Regions from separate parts of the Paracidovorax avenae ATCC 19860 genome, predicted to be linked through region 1. Evidence: predicted binding sites of a transcription regulator. Region 1 holds the regulator's gene; the other holds the start of a gene.
What was found. The regulator FliA, encoded in region 1, starts transcription of late flagellar genes. The targets are predictions, from matches to a motif close to CTAAAGTTTNNNNNNNNNNNGCCGNTA.
Positions count from the first base shown of each region.

Region 1 (7,572 bases):
AGCTCAAGCCCAGCGCCTACCGCATCACGCTGCGCGGCGTGGTGGTGGGCGAGGGCGAGGCCTTCCCGGGCATGTTCCTGGCGATCAATCCCGGCGGCATCAGCACGCCGCTCATCGGCACGCCCACCACCGACCCGGCATTCGGCCTGCCGGCCCACTGGATCGACGAGCACCAGAAGGAAGCCGCACAAATGGCGGGTTTTACGGTCGTTGATTCCGAAACCGTGATGGCCACCCATTTGTCACACTTGATGCAAGTACAGGCCGCCAAGCTCCTGAGCCGCACCGAAACGCAGCAGCTCGTGGAACACGTCGGCAAACTGGCCCCCAAGCTCATCGAGGAAGTGGTTCCCAAAATGGTGTCGATCGCAACGTTCCAGAAGGTGCTCCAGCTGCTGCTGGAAGAGTCCGTGCACATCCGGGACATCCGCACCATCATCGAGACCCTCGCCGAGCATGCGGGCACGGTCAGCGATCCGGTGGAGCTGGCGCGCCGCGTGCGCATCGCCCTCTCGCCGGCCATCGTGCAGCAGATCTACGGCCCGACCCGCGAGCTCAACGTCATCGCGATCGAGCCGGGCCTGGAGCGCCTGCTGGTGCAGGCCCTGGGCAACGCCTCCGGCCCCTCGCTCGACCCGGGCGTGGCCGACATCCTCACGCAGAAGGCCGCGGAAGTGGCCATGCGGCAGGAAGAGATGGGCATGCCCGCCTGCCTGCTCGTACCCGACGCCATCCGCAACGCCGTCTCGCGCCTCGTGCGCCGCGTCGCCCCGCGCCTGCAGGTGCTCGCCCACAGCGAGATCCCTGAAACCCACACCATCCGCATCGGCCCGATCCTCAAAGGTGCAGCATGAACATCAAACGCTTTACCGCTCCCACCTCCCGTGAGGCCCTGGCCAAGGCACGCATGGCCTTCGGGGACGGCACGCTGATCCTGTCGAACCGCCAGATCGCCGGCGGCGTCGAGGTGATGGCCACCGCGGAAGACACGCTGTCCTCGCTGGAGAGCGCCGCTGCCGAGCCGGCACCCGCCGCCCCCAGGCTCCAGGAACGCGCCCCGGCCGCCTCCCGGCTGCAGGAACGCGCCGCCGACATGGCCGCCAACCCGGCGCAGTCGAGCCGGCCGCTGCGCGCGGCGCAGCGGGCCGAGGCCCCACGCAACCCGGTGGCGCAGGACACGGAACAGCTGGCGATGAGCACGCTCTCCTTCCAGGACTACGTGCGAGAGCGCATGCTGCGCCGCCGCCACGAAGCCATGCACGGTGCGGCGCCCGCCCCCGCCCCCGCCCCCGCCGCCGCACCACAGCAGTTCCTGCAGCCCGAGCGAGCGCCGCTGTCCCGCCCCGAAGCCCCGCGCATGGCCGAACGCACCATGGCACCCGCCAGCGCCCCGCTGCCGCGGCACAACCCGATGCACGCCATCCCCCTGGGACTGCCGCCCGAGCAGCCCGTGCGCGAACGCCGCGTGCAGGCTCCCGTGCCCTCGCTCGCCCAGGAAGCGGGCCAGCAGAACCTGATGAGCGAGCTGCAGTCCATGAAGGACCTCATCGAGGACCGCTTCAACACGCTGGCCTGGCTGGGCCAGGCACGGCAGAACCCGATCCAGTCCAACCTGATGCTCAAGCTCATCCGGGCGGGCTATTCGCCCTCGCTGGCGCGCGCCGTGCTGGAGCGCCTGCCCGAAGAGCTGGGTGCCGGCCATGCCGTGCGCTGGCTGATGGAGGTGCTGGAACGCAACCTCAAGACCGATGCGCACCAGCGCCCGCTCTATGAAGAAGGCGGGGTGTATGCGATGGTGGGGGCCACCGGCGTGGGCAAGACGACCACGACCGCCAAGCTCGCCGCCCTGTGCGCCCGCATCCACGGCCCGGCCAGCGTCGGCCTGATCACCCTGGACACCTACCGCGTGGGCGCCCACGAGCAGCTGCGCTCCTACGGCCGCATGCTCGGCGTGGTGGCGCACCTCGCCCATGACCGCGCCGCCCTGCAGGACCTGCTCGGCCTGCTGGCCGGCAAGAAGATGGTGCTGATCGACACCACCGGCATCGCCCCGCGCGACCCGCGCAAGCGCGACATGCTCGATGTGCTCGACCTGCCCGGCGTGAACCGCCTTCTGGTGCTCAACGCGGGCTGCCACGGCGACACGCTGGACGATGTGCTCACCGGCTTCAGGACCGGCGGCTCGCAGCAGGCGATCCTCTCCAAGGTGGACGAGGCCGTGAAGCTCGGCCCGGCCGTGGATGCGCTGATCCGCCACCAGATGGTGCTGCGCGGCGTGACCAACGGCCAGCGCGTGCCAGAGGACTGGGAAGCGGCCGATGCCCAGAAGCTGATCGCCACCTCCATGCGCTCGCCCGCGAAGTCGGCGTTCGACCCGAAGGCCTCGGACCTGAACTTCTTCTTCTCGCACTCTCCCGAACTCGCCACGGAAAGGGCCCTGGTCGATGCTTGACACTGCCTTCCACCAGGGCGCGAGCCTGCTGCGCCTGATGCCCGAGTCGCCCCTGCGCCTGCTGGCCATCCTGGCGCAGCCGGATGCGGCCTATGGGCTCGAAACCTTCTTCCAGGTGTGCTCGGCGCTGCAGCGCATGGGGTATCCCGTGGCCGTTCTCGACGGGACCGCGCGCGAGACCGATGCCTCCCCCGGCCTGGCCCATCTGCTGGCCGAGCCGTCCTGGCAGGATGGCGCGCCGCTGGACACGGGAGGCGCCGCGGCGGCCTCGCTGGCCGTGCTGCCGGCCGCCTACGGACTGCGCCGGCTGGCCCGCCAGAGCACCGATGCGGTGGCCGCCCAGCAGACCCTGCAGCCCTTCTTCCGGTCCTACGCGGTGCTGGCGATCTATGCCCCGGCGGAGGCGCTGGCGCCCCTGGTGCGTGACACGGCCGCGGTGCCGCTGCTGATCGCCGAGGGCGGCGACCATGCGATGCGCAGCTACCGCCAGCTCAAGCACATGGCGCTGCATGCGGGCGTCCCCTGCACGGTGGCCTCGGTGCTGCCCACCGACCGGCCCGCGGGCCTGCACCGGGTCCACGCCACGCTCGCCACCCTGCAGCGCTGCGCCGAGCGGCACCTGGGCAGCGAACTGCGCACCACCACCCTGCGGGCCAACCATCCACAGGATCTGCAGCGCCTGGCCTTGCAACTGCTGGAAAACGCGGGCACCATTGGCGCCGCGCCGGTCGCTGCCGCCCCGCCCTTCGGTACGCAGCGGCCTGCCCAGCCCTTCGCACGGAGCCACTGATCCGATGTACACCGCCAAAGGACAGCTCAACCGCGATGCATTGATCCGCCAGCACGCGCCGCTGGTCCGACGGATCGCGCACCACATGATCGCGAAGCTCCCGCCCAACGTGGAGCTGGACGACCTGATCCAGGTCGGCATGATCGGGCTCAGCGAGGCCCTGTCGCGCTACGAGGTGACGCAGGGCGTGCAGTTCGAGACCTTCGCCTCCCAGCGCATCCGCGGCGCCATGCTCGACGAGCTGCGCGAAGGCGACTGGATGTCGCGCAGTTCACGCAAGAGCCAGAAGGAGATCGAGCATGCCGTGACCCGGCTGGAGCAGAAGCTCGGCCGCAGCCCGCTCGAGTCCGAGATCGCCACGGAGCTGGAACTCAGCCTCGCGGAATACCAGTCCCTGCTGAGCAAGGTGCGCGGCACCCAGCTGGTCTACCTGGAAGACATGACGCACGGCGACGACGATGACGGCTTCCTCGACCGCCACGTGGCCGACAGCGCGGCCGACCCCATGGCCATGCTGCGCGACCAGCGCCTGCGCGCCTCCCTGGTGGCGGCGATCAAGGCGCTGCCGGAGCGGGAGCAGCAGATCATGGGCATGTACTACGAGCACGACATGAACCTGAAGGAAATCGCCGCGGTGCTGGGCGTGACCGAATCGCGCATCTGCCAGCTGCACAGCCAGTCGATCGCGCGGCTGCGGGCGAAGATGCGCAGCCACTGACGCAGCCCGGCGCCGGCATCCCGGCCGTCCGGGACAGCCATGAGAAAGAGAAAGGGCCCCTCGGGGCCCTTGGTCTTTGTGGCGCAGACCCCCTTGCGGGCCGCGGCAGGCCCGTTCAGCCCTGCGAGCGGTAGATCCGGGCAGCGCCGCCGTGCATGCCGGTGCCGGCAGGGCCGCGGCTGCCATAGGTGGTGCCGTTCTGGTCCGGAGGCAGGAAGGTGGCCACCTGGCGGTTCGTGAGCGCGGCGAGCCGGGCCAGCTGCTCGCGCTGCAGCGACAGCTGGCTGCGCACGGCCTGGATGCGGCGCGTCCAGTCGTCCGGCAGGGGCGGCGCGGAGGCGGGCCGGCTTTCCAGGAAGCGGGACAGGTCGAGCGCTGCCTGCTGCAGCAGCGGGGCACGGCGCTCGAGCGCGGGCGCATCCGCCTGCAGCAGCAGGGCCCCCACGTCGGCCAGGAGCGATTCGACGGCGCCGAGCAGGGTTTCAGGAGAGCGGGGGGAAGACGGGGAGGCGGAGGAGGGGTGCATGGGTCGGTCCTGTGCCGACCGGCCCATGCGGAGCGCGGACCGTGTGCGCTACGGCCGCGCCGGGACAAGGGCCGGGATCAGTGGCTCTTGGGAGAGTGGGCGATGATTTCCTGGGCGTTCGAGAGCAGCTTGTCGGCGATGGCATCGGCATCGACCTTGAAGGTGCCCTTCTCGATGGCCGCGCGCACGGCCTTGACCTTGTTGGCATCGAAATCCGCGCTGCTGCGCAGGGACGGATCCAGCGCCTTGGCGGCGCTGGAGAACGTCACGGGCGTACCGCCCGAGGTGGCGACCGTGGTCGCGGTCTTGGTGGCCTCTTCGGCGGCAGGCGCCGGCGCAGCCGCCTTGGCCTGCTGCTTCGCAGCCTGGACCTGCTGCGTCAGCGAATTCGGCAATTCCGGGTTTTGACTGATCTTCATCGCACTCTCCCACCCCGTTCGATGTGGGGCACAGTAGCAATGTTTTCGGCCATCGGAGCGCGGACTTTAGGCTTTTATCGGAAACAGGACGTCACAAGCCGACTTCCACCGTTCCATCGTTGGACACAATGCCCGCGATGACCCGGCCATTGTCCATGCGGACACGCACAGTCTCCCCGATCGAGCCTGCCGTGACGGCCTGCCCCGCGGATGTTACCGAATAGCCGCGTCCCTGGGCAACGACCCGCACCGGGGCGCCGGCGCGGAAGGCCATCGGGGCCTTCACCATGTGCTGGCGCAGTGCCTGCCCGGCCATGAGCGGGCGGGATGCCACCTGTCCCACCCAGTTTTCCGGGTTGGCCACGATGGCGGTCGTCTCAGCCGCCCAGTCCACTTCGGCCTGGGTGGCATCGGCCTCGGTCAGCACGGCGCCGGAGGCGACGTTGCCGGTAAGCACCCAGGCGGGACCGTAGGCCTTGACGGTGACGGGCAGGAAGACATTCCACGCCGTGGCACCCTCGACGCAGCGCAGGCCCAGCCGCGTGCGGCCCCAGAGCCGGGAGCCGGCGGGAAGATAGGGCTCCACCCGGGCGCAGGGCGCGAGGCGCAGGCGCGAGTCGAGCTGGCCCACGCTGACTTCCATGCGCAGCGGCATGGAGCCGCCCGACACCTGGCTGCGCTGCAGGGCGTCGTCGAGCCAGCGCTGGGTGATGGAGCCCAGGTCGGCCGTCGCGTCCGCGGCGGGCGCGCCCTGGGCATGCACGGCCGCGGCGGCGCTCCAGGCCAGCAGCGCGGCACCGGCCATGCGGGCCAGCGCACGGGCGCGGCGCGGGGCGGGACGGGAAGACGGCAGGTGGGAATGGGGGGACATGGGGGCCTCCTGGGCAGCCGGGCTGCGGCGATGGACGGGGCCGGCCGGACGGGGCGGTCCGGGGGCCATTGCACAACCTGAACTCTAGGGCGTGTGGGCCGCCGGCGATGGACCGAACTGCGCGCCAATCCCCGCGTTCTTCGCGCTTTAGAAAAAAGGGCCCGTTTCCATAATCGGACCACGCCGAAAACCCGTGGCCCGTGCCGCGCGGCGGCCCCGATCCCCCCCGATTTCCGCAAGGTGCCCCATGCTCGACAAGTTGACCGAAAGGCTGGATTTCCACGGCAACGCGCTCATGCTGCGTGCCGAGCGCCAGCGCGCCATCGCGAGCAACATCGCCAATGCAGACACCCCCGGCTATGTGGCGCGCGACTTCAATTTCGCAGATGCGCTGCGCGATGCCACCGGCCAGGGCGAGGGTGCCTCGTTCAGCGCGGTGGAGCGCGCCCTGCAGCGCCAGCAGAGCGCCACCGATCCGCGCCACATCCCCCTGCCCGGCGCCACCACCGGCAGCGGCGCGCCCGGCACCCTGGGCTACACGGTGCAGACCCAGCCGAGCCTGGACAACAACACGGTGGACCTGGACCGCGAGCGGGCCGCGTTCGCCGACAACGCCGTGCGCTACGAGGCCACGCTGCGTTTCATCAACGGCAACGCGCGCACCATGCTGAGCGCGATCCAGGGCCAGTAAGGGCGCACGCACGCCTTCGCCGCCCGCAACGCACCAGGAAAGCGATCACCGCCATGTCCATGTTCTCGATCTTCGGCGTCTCCGGCAGCGCGATCAGCGCGCAGGCGCAGCGCCTCAACGTGGTGGCCAGCAACCTCGCCAACGTCGATGCCGTGGCCGGCCCCGACGGCCAGGCCTACAAGGCACGCCAGGTGGTCTTCCAGACGGCGCCCATGGGTGACGAAGGTGCGGCTGGCGTGCGCGTGAGCGCCATCAGCGAGAGCCAGGCGCCCGGCAAGCGCGTGCTCGATCCCACCCATCCGCAGGCCGACGCGGAGGGCTACGTCACGCACTCCAACGTGAATCCGGTGGAAGAGATGGTCAACATGATCTCGGCCTCGCGCTCCTACCAGAACAACGTCGAGGTCCTCAACACCACCAAGTCGCTGCTGCTCAAGACGCTGCAGATGGGCCAGTAATCCCTTCCCCAAGGACCGCACCATGATCCTCAACCCCATCGGCTCCACGGCCACCGTGAACACGGGCTCCAGCTCGAACTCCGCCACCGACCCGGCCGCCGCGCAGGACCGCTTCCTGAAGCTGCTGGTGGCGCAGCTCAACAACCAGGATCCGATGAATCCGCTGGACAACGCCCAGATGACCTCGCAGATGGCGCAGATCAACACGGTGACGGGCATCCAGCAGCTCAACCTGAGCATGCAGACCATGGCCGAGCAGTTCACGACCATGCAGACCCTGCAGGGCACGATGATGATCGGCCGCAACGTGCTGACCGAGGGCTCAAAGATGACCTTCAAGGACAGTGCCGGCACCGGGTCCTTCGACCTCAAGGGCGCCGCCACCGACGTCAAGGTGGAGGTCGTCACCCCCGGCGGCCAGGTGGTCGATACGGTGGACGTGGGCGCGAGCGCGGCAGGACGCCACGATTTCAGCTGGGACGGCAGCAAGTACAGCGGCACCCGCAGCGACCTGAGCTTCCGCGTGGTGGCATCCACCAAGGACGGTGCCGTCGAGGCGACGCCGCTCATGCAGGCCAAGGTGGTGGGCACCGGCTCCAACGCCGGCGCCCTCACGCTGAACCTGGACACGGGCGGCACCGTGAACT
Region 1 covers NC_015138.1:4,927,685-4,935,256, forward strand. Annotated here, with positions in the region: gene flhA (flagellar biosynthesis protein FlhA) at 1-854, shown strand, start outside; gene flhF (flagellar biosynthesis GTPase FlhF) at 851-2,452, shown strand; gene ACAV_RS21385 (hypothetical protein) at 2,445-3,242, shown strand; gene ACAV_RS21390 (RNA polymerase sigma factor FliA) at 3,247-3,960, shown strand; gene ACAV_RS21395 (hypothetical protein) at 4,076-4,486, opposite strand; gene flgM (flagellar biosynthesis anti-sigma factor FlgM) at 4,564-4,905, opposite strand; gene flgA (flagellar basal body P-ring formation chaperone FlgA) at 4,997-5,776, opposite strand; gene flgB (flagellar basal body rod protein FlgB) at 6,024-6,467, shown strand; gene flgC (flagellar basal body rod protein FlgC) at 6,521-6,925, shown strand; gene ACAV_RS21420 (flagellar hook assembly protein FlgD) at 6,948-7,572, shown strand, end outside.

Region 2 (7,572 bases), 1.8 Mb from region 1:
TGAAATCATTAAAATCATTTTTTTCAAATTGATCAATAATTCGTCACAGCGTTCACGCACTGCAAGAGCGCGACACCTATCCACGGAGACATCCCCATGCGCAAAGCCACAATGACCGTCAAAAACCAGCTCAGCATCGCATTCGGAGCCCTGGTGGTGATGGTGCTCATCGTCTCGGTTCTTTCGCTCCACTCGCTGGGCAACGCGAACCAGACGTTCACGGGCTACGTGCAAGGCATCAATGCACAGTCCGACCTCGCGAGCGGCCTGCGCAGCGCGGTGAACCGCCGGGCGATTGCAGTGCGCAACCTGGTGCTCGTCACCGAGCGCCAGGAAGCGGACAAGGAACAGGCCCTGGTGCTCAAGGCCGATGAAGACGTCCAGAAGAACCTGGCCGGGCTGAAGAAAGCGGTAGAGCAGGATCGCGCTGCACCGGGATCGACCCGGCAATTGCTGCGTGAACTGGAGCAGATCGAGGCGGTGTATGGCCCTGTGGCCCGCGACATCGTGAAGATGGCAGTGGCCGGTCAACGCGAGGCCGCCGTTACCAAGATCAACAACGAATGCCGGCCTCTTCTCGCCCAGCTCACGGGCAAGACCGGAGATTTCGTGACCGATGCCGGCAAGCGCGCGGACGCGACGGAAGCTGCCGCCGCCGAGAGTTTCGTGCGGCAGCGGAACATTCTGCTCGCCGCCTGCCTCGCCGCGGTGGCCATGGCCATCGTGTCGGGCGTGATCATCACGCGCCGCCTGTCGAGTGCCCTGGGCGCGGAGCCGTCCGAACTGGGCTGGGCCGCCCAGCGCGTGGCCGAAGGCGACCTGGCCCCGCTGGGCGCGGCTGGCGGCGTGGCGGCAGGCAGCGTGATGGCCTCCATCGCCAGCATGCAGAGCAGCCTGGCGCGCATCGTCACCCAGGTGCGCAGCGCATCGGATTCGATCGCCATCGGCTCGACGGAGATCGCCACCGGTGCCAGCGACCTGAGCATGCGCACCGAACAGCAGGCCAGCGCGCTGCAGCAAACGTCCGCCACCATGGATGAGCTCAGCTCCACCGTGCGCCACAACGCCGACAACGCGCTGCAGGCGAACCAGCTGGCCCAGGGGGCCACCGGTGTGGCGCAGCAGGGCGGAGACGCCGTGAACCAGGTCGTGACGACGATGAGGGAAATCAATGAGAGCTCGCGCCGTATCTCCGACATCATCGGCGTCATCGACGGCATCGCCTTCCAGACCAACATCCTCGCGCTGAACGCCGCCGTGGAAGCAGCCCGCGCGGGCGAACAGGGACGCGGCTTCGCCGTGGTCGCCAGCGAGGTGCGCAGCCTCGCCCAGCGCAGCGCCCAGGCGGCCCGGGAAATCAAGACCCTCATCACCGACAGCGTGACGCAGGTGGAAGCAGGGACTGCCCTGGTGGACCGGGCCGGCCAGACCATGGAAGAAGTGGTGGCGTCGATCAAGCGGGTGAGCGACATCGTCGGGGAAATCAGCGCCGCCAGCAGCGAGCAGAGCCATGGCGTGTCGCAAGTGGGCGTTGCCGTGAACCACATGGACGAGGCCACCCAGCAGAATGCCGCCCTGGTCGAGCAAAGCTCGGCGGCGGCGAAGAGCCTGCAGCAGCAGGCCCAGGATCTCGTGCAGGCGGTCTCGATCTTCAAGCTGCAGCCGCAGCACGCCGCCCTGCCCCAGCCGATGCAGTTCGCCGCGTTGCAGGCGTGAACCTCGGGAACTCCGCCGGGGGCTCAAGGGACCCGGCGGCCTTGCCTGTTCACCACTCGCCGACGGCGCGAACCCGCTGGTCGAGGTCCGCAGGCGGATCTTCGTAGGCCGACACCAGGAGGCAGCCGTCCGCAGGGGCGGATGGCGCCGGGGTCGCCTTGGCGGCGGGTGAAGCACCCGAAGCATCGCCCAGGAAGGGCAATGCGGAAAATGGACGGGGCAGCGCGAACGAGCTCAGGTTGAAGGACAGCATGGCGGGCTTCCTGTAGCGACGGGGACGTCGCGTGGTCTTCATGCAGGGGGTACCCCGATGAGGGTACGGGGGCTGCGGCGAGCCCCCTGTAGGCCGGCACGCTTCCTCCATGACAAAACACCCTGCCGTGGCTTCCCTGCCACACGGAGCATGGGCGGCTCCCGCCATCGGACAGGGCATTGGCTGCCCCGCCCTGGCGCTGCGTCACTTCGACAGCGTCAGCGTGCCCTTCATGAGCGCCGAATGGCCGGGGAACGAGCAGAAGTAGGCATACGACTCGCCAGCCTTGAGGGAAGAGACCGGGAACGTCACCGAATCGCTTTCACCGCCACCGATGATCTTCGTATGGGCAATGACGCGCTTGTCGCCGTCCTTGACGAAATTCTTCTCCGCGCCGGCCGCCATGCCGTCGGTCGAAGCGCCCTGCATGTCCGATGCCTTGGTGAGTACCCAGTTGTGGCCCATGGCGGTCTTGGGCAGCTTGCCCGCGTGCTTGAGCTTGACGGTGAACTGCTTGCAGCTCTGGGGTACGGCGATGGCAGCCTTGTTGAACTGCATGGCGTCGTTGCCTTCGATGTCCACGCTGCAGTCCGCCGCTTGGGCGGATGCGCCGGCGCCCAGCGCCAGAGCCAGGGCCAATGCCTTCCAATGTCTTGCCATGTCGGGTTTCTCCTTCGGTCAATGCCGCCGATGCGGCGATGGCCTATCGTAGGAAAGGCGGCGCCGGAGGCCGTTGACGTGCATCAATCCCCACGAAGGAGATGCCGACGGTGCCCGGCCGCCTACACTTGCGCCCCCTATGCCGCAAACACTCCGAGCGCCTTCGCACAGCGAACTCGTCATCAAGAAGAGCCGCTTCATCGGCTGCGTGCAGCCCGTCGCCGACCGTGCCACCGCCCAGCTGGTGGTGGACGGCCTGCGGCGCGATCACCCGGGCGCCGCACATGTCTGCTGGGCCCTGCTGGCCGGGGGCCAGTCGGCCGCGGTGGACGACGGGGAGCCGGGGGGCACGGCGGGCCGGCCCATGCTGGAGGTGCTGCGGCACCAGGATCTGGAAGGCGTCCTTGCCACCGTGGTGCGCTACTTCGGCGGGGTGAAGCTCGGTGCCGGCGGGCTCGTGCGGGCGTATGCGGACACCGTGGCCCAGGCGCTGCTCCAGGCGGACAAGGTGCCCCTGGAGCGCATGGCCACCCTCCAGTGCCTGGTGCCCTACGCGCTGGAAGGACTCGTGCGCCGCGAGGTGGACGCCGCAGGGGCCAAACTGCAGGACGTGGAGCACGGTTCGCTGGTGCTGTTGCGCCTTTCGATTGCCGAGCCGCGCGCCGCGGCGTTCCGGCAGCGCATCGACGACGCCGCCCAGGGACGGGCCGGCTGGCCCGATACCTGAGAGCAGGCACGGCCCGGGCTGCAGCCGGGACAAGACAGCCTTTCCGCCTACATGCCCCCACGCGCACGCGCGCCGACACTTTCCTGCCGAGTCAACCACCAGAGCAGGAGATCCAGGCCCATGAGCGACACGTTGGACGTCATCATCCTCGGAGCGGGTTCCGCCGGCCTCGCGGCACTGCGCGAAGTGCGCAAACGCACGGAGCGGGTGCGGATCGTGAACGACGGCCCGTGGGGAACCACCTGCGCCCGGGTGGGCTGCATGCCGTCCAAGATGCTGATCGAGGCCGCAGATGCCTTCCACCGCCGCCACAGCTTCGATACGTTCGGCATCCGCGGGCAGCAGTCGCTCGAGGTGGACCTTCCGGCCGTGCTGGAGCGGGTCCGCGCGCTTCGGGATGATTTCGTGGCGGGCGCGCGCAAGGCGTCCGACATCGGCACCCTGGGGATCGCCGGACATGCCCGGCTCATGGGACCACACAGGGTGGAAGTGGACGGCCACGTGTACGACGCCCGCAGCATCATCATCGCGACAGGCTCCCGGCCGATCGTGCCGGAGGAATGGCTGGCCTTCGGGGACCGCATCCTCACGACCGACACCCTGTTCGAGCAGCGCGGGCTGGGGCCGCGCATCGCGGTCATCGGCCTGGGGCCCCTCGGTGCGGAAATGGCCCAGGCGCTCGCACGGCTGGGCGTGGAGGTGGCCGCGTTCTCGAGCCGCAAGGAGATCGCCGGCCTCTCCGATCCCGCCGTGAACGACACGCTGCTGGAGCTGCTGAAATCGGAGTTCGTCCTGAACGTCGGGGAGGAAGTGACGCTGCGCGAGGTGCCGGGGGGCATCGAGGTCACCAATGACAGCGCCACCGTCGTGGTGGACCAGGTCCTCGCTGCCATGGGGCGCCGCCCGAACGTGGAGCACCTCGGGCTGGAAACGCTGGGAGTGGAACTGGACAAGCACGGCATGCCGCCGGTGGACCGGCGCACGGCGCAGGTCGGCGACCTGCCGGTGTTCATGGCCGGGGACGCGAACGACTTCCGCCCCCTGCTGCACGAGGCAGCGGACGACGGACACATCGCCGGGCTCAATGCCCTGGCGCCCGAAGTGCGCGGGTTCCGCCGGCGCATGCCGCTGTCCATCGTGTTCACGGAACCGAACGCGGCGACCGTCGGCAGGCGCTACAAGGACCTGAAACGGGACGAATCGGTGACCGGCACCGTCGATTTCGCGCGGCAGGGGCGCGCCCGCGTGGCGCAGCGCAACCACGGGCGCCTGAGCCTCTACGCCCAGCGGGACACCGGCCGGCTGCTGGGTGCGGAAATGTGCGCCCCGGCCGGAGAACACATGGCCCACCTGCTGGCGCTGGCCATGGACCGGGAGCTCACCGTGCACGACATGCTGCGCATGCCGTTCTACCATCCGGTGCTGGAGGAAGGGCTGCGGACCGCACTGCGCGATGCGGCCAGCCAGTTGCCCAAGGGCAGCGATTCCGACCTCTCCGCCTGCGATGCCTATGGATCCAGCGCACTGGATTGAACCGCGGGTTTACCCGGAAAAAGCCAGCGAGGTGTAACAGTGCTCAAGCCTTCGCGCCGGCGGGCCGATAACGAGGCATCTTTTGCTCATCGGTCTCCCAGCGGAGGCTGCACAAGGAGATGTCCATGGATGTAGGTCTCTCGCAATCCCTCGTCAACACCGCCACCGCCATGGCCAGCCAGAAAACCTCGGACGCCGTGAACATGACCGTGCTGAAAAAGGCCCTGGACATCCAGAAGTCGTCCGCGGCCCAGATGCTGGAGGCCCTGCCCCAGCCCCAGCAGCTGGCCACCTCCGGCTCTCTGGGCACCCAGGTCAATACCTACGCCTGATCGCAGGGGCCGGCCGGCCCCCGTTCAGCGCAGCCGCGCCGGAGACAGGGCCGCGGGGTCCACGCCCTGGGCCGACAATGCAGGCGCCAATGGCTCCGCCAGCAACAGGTTGCGCGCCAGCAATGCCACGCCCGAGGCACTCTGGATGCCGTAACCGCCCTGCCCCGCCAGCCAGAAAAACCCTCCCACGTGGTTGTCCCAGCCGATGACCATGTCGCCATCCGCGACGAAGGACCGCAGCCCCGCCCAGGTGTGCGAGGGCCTGCGGATCTGGAAAGTCGTCATCTGCTCGATGTTCCAGATGCCGGTGGCCACGTCGAGCTCTTCGGGCACCACGTCGTGCGGGTGCGTGGGATCCGCGTTGGCGGGAGAACCCAGGAGCTGCCCGGCATCCGGCTTGAAATAGAAGCTCTCGTCGATGCCCACCACCGCAGGCCAGCCCGATGCGTCCATGCCCGCCGGCACCGGGAACGTGAAGGCCGTGCGCCGCCGCGGCTCCAGGCCGATGGGAAGAACGCCGGCCATGGCGGCCACCTCGTCCGCCCAGGCCCCGGCCGCGTTGACGATGGCGCGGGCGCGCACAGTGGCGCCTGACGCGAGATGCACGTGCCAGGCGCCGTCCTGCCTTTCGATGGCCGTCACGCCGGCATCCGGCACCAGGCGGCCACCCCGCTGGCGCAGCCCCCGCAGATAGCCCTGGTGCAGTGCATGTACGTCGATGTCGGCCGCGCCGGGCTCGCGCATGCCGGCCGCCACCGCATCCGGCCGAAGGCACGGCAGCCACTCCAGCAATTGTTCGCGGGTGGCGCGCTGCACGTTCGGCGAACGCTGCAGGGCGTCCGCCAGCGCCGCATCCAGCAGGTCGAGCTGGTCCGGGCCCGCCACGTACACCACGCCCCGGGGCGAGAGGATCGGGCCATCGGCGAAGCCCTCGGGCGGATGGTCGTAGAACGCCCTGCTGGCGCGGGTGAGGGCCTGTATCTGCGGCGTGCCGTAGGTTTCCATGAAGAGCGCCGCGGAGCGGCCGGTGGTGTGGTAGCCGGGCTGCGGTTCGCGCTCGAGCACGAGCACTCGGGCGCCCGGCGCCGCATGCGCGAGTTCCCAGCCGACCGAGGCGCCGGCAATGCCGGCACCCACCACGAGGAAGTCCACCAGTTCGGTCATGCCGATTCCTTTCCTGTCGATCAGCCGACGACGGTCAGACCGCAGAGGCCTGGGCGGCTCCCTGGCTGCCCGAGCCGTCCAGGCGCGGCTCCCCGCGGGCGTCGCGGGCGTCGGGTGCAGTGGTCACGAGCGACGTCAGCGCCGGCTCGACCGGGGCCAGCCGTTCCAGCGCAGGCCGCGGGCGCTGCAGCTCCCTGATACCGGCAAAGGACTGCTCCATCGCGCGGCCGATGGCCAGGGTACCCAGGTCGTCCCGGAAGCGGCCCACCACCTGCAGGCCGAACGGCATGTCGCGGCCATCCCGGCCGCACGGCAGGCTGAGGGCGGGATGGGTGGTCAGCGTGGTGACGTAGGTCAGGGCCAGCCAGCGGTAGTAGTTGGCCTGCGGTTCGCCGTTGATGTGGCTGGCGTACAGCTCGGTCCAGGGGAACGGCGAGACCGGCGTGGTCGGGGCCAGGATCACGTCGAACGACTCGAACGCCTGCTGGAAGCGCGCGAGGATGCGCGTCTGCTCCGCCTGTGCCCAGGCGCTGTCGATGAGCGTCATGGCTGCACCCATCTCGTAGTTCGCCCGGGTGTTCGGCCCCAGGCTGGCGGGATCGCGCTCATAGGCCTCCCGCGTGCCCGCCACGAAGGCCTCGGCGCGCAGCACGTCGAAGCAGCGGTGCACGTCGCCCAGGTCCAGCGCGATGGGATCGCAACTGCGGAACAGGTGCCGCATGGCGGCGATCTTGCCGCGGAACGTCGCACGGATGCCGTCGTCCACGGCGCAGGCACCTAAATCCTCCGTGTAACCGACGCGCAGCGTGGACAGGTCCACCTCGGGCAGGGACAGGAACATTGCCGGATCCAGCGGATAGCTGAGCGGATCGCCCGCCGACATGCCCGCCGTGGCCGCAAGCTGCAGGCAGGCCTCTTCCACGGTGCGGCCCATGGGCCCCACGACGGAGATCGGCGTCCAGCCCAGCAGCTTGCGGGAACTCGGCACCACGCCGGGCGACGGCCGGAACCCCACCACGCCACATTTGGCCGCGGGAATGCGCAGGGAGCCGCCGGTATCGGATCCGGTGCAGACCGGCAGCATGTCGCAGGCCAGGGCCGCGGCCGAGCCGCCGGATGAGCCCCCCGCGTTCAGGCGGGGATCGAAGGGGTTGCCCGTGGCGCCCCACACCGTATTGCGGGAATTG
Region 2 covers NC_015138.1:3,145,873-3,153,444, forward strand. Annotated here, with positions in the region: gene ACAV_RS13780 (methyl-accepting chemotaxis protein) at 97-1,716, shown strand; gene ACAV_RS13785 (hypothetical protein) at 1,766-1,969, opposite strand; gene azu (azurin) at 2,174-2,629, opposite strand; gene ACAV_RS13795 (IMPACT family protein) at 2,769-3,356, shown strand; gene ACAV_RS13800 (dihydrolipoyl dehydrogenase) at 3,477-4,889, shown strand; gene ACAV_RS13805 (YjfB family protein) at 5,015-5,221, shown strand; gene ACAV_RS13810 (NAD(P)/FAD-dependent oxidoreductase) at 5,246-6,385, opposite strand; gene ACAV_RS13815 (amidase) at 6,420-7,572, opposite strand, start outside.
Region 2: the regulator FliA is predicted to act here: its motif matches at 4,933-4,959, upstream of ACAV_RS13805 (YjfB family protein).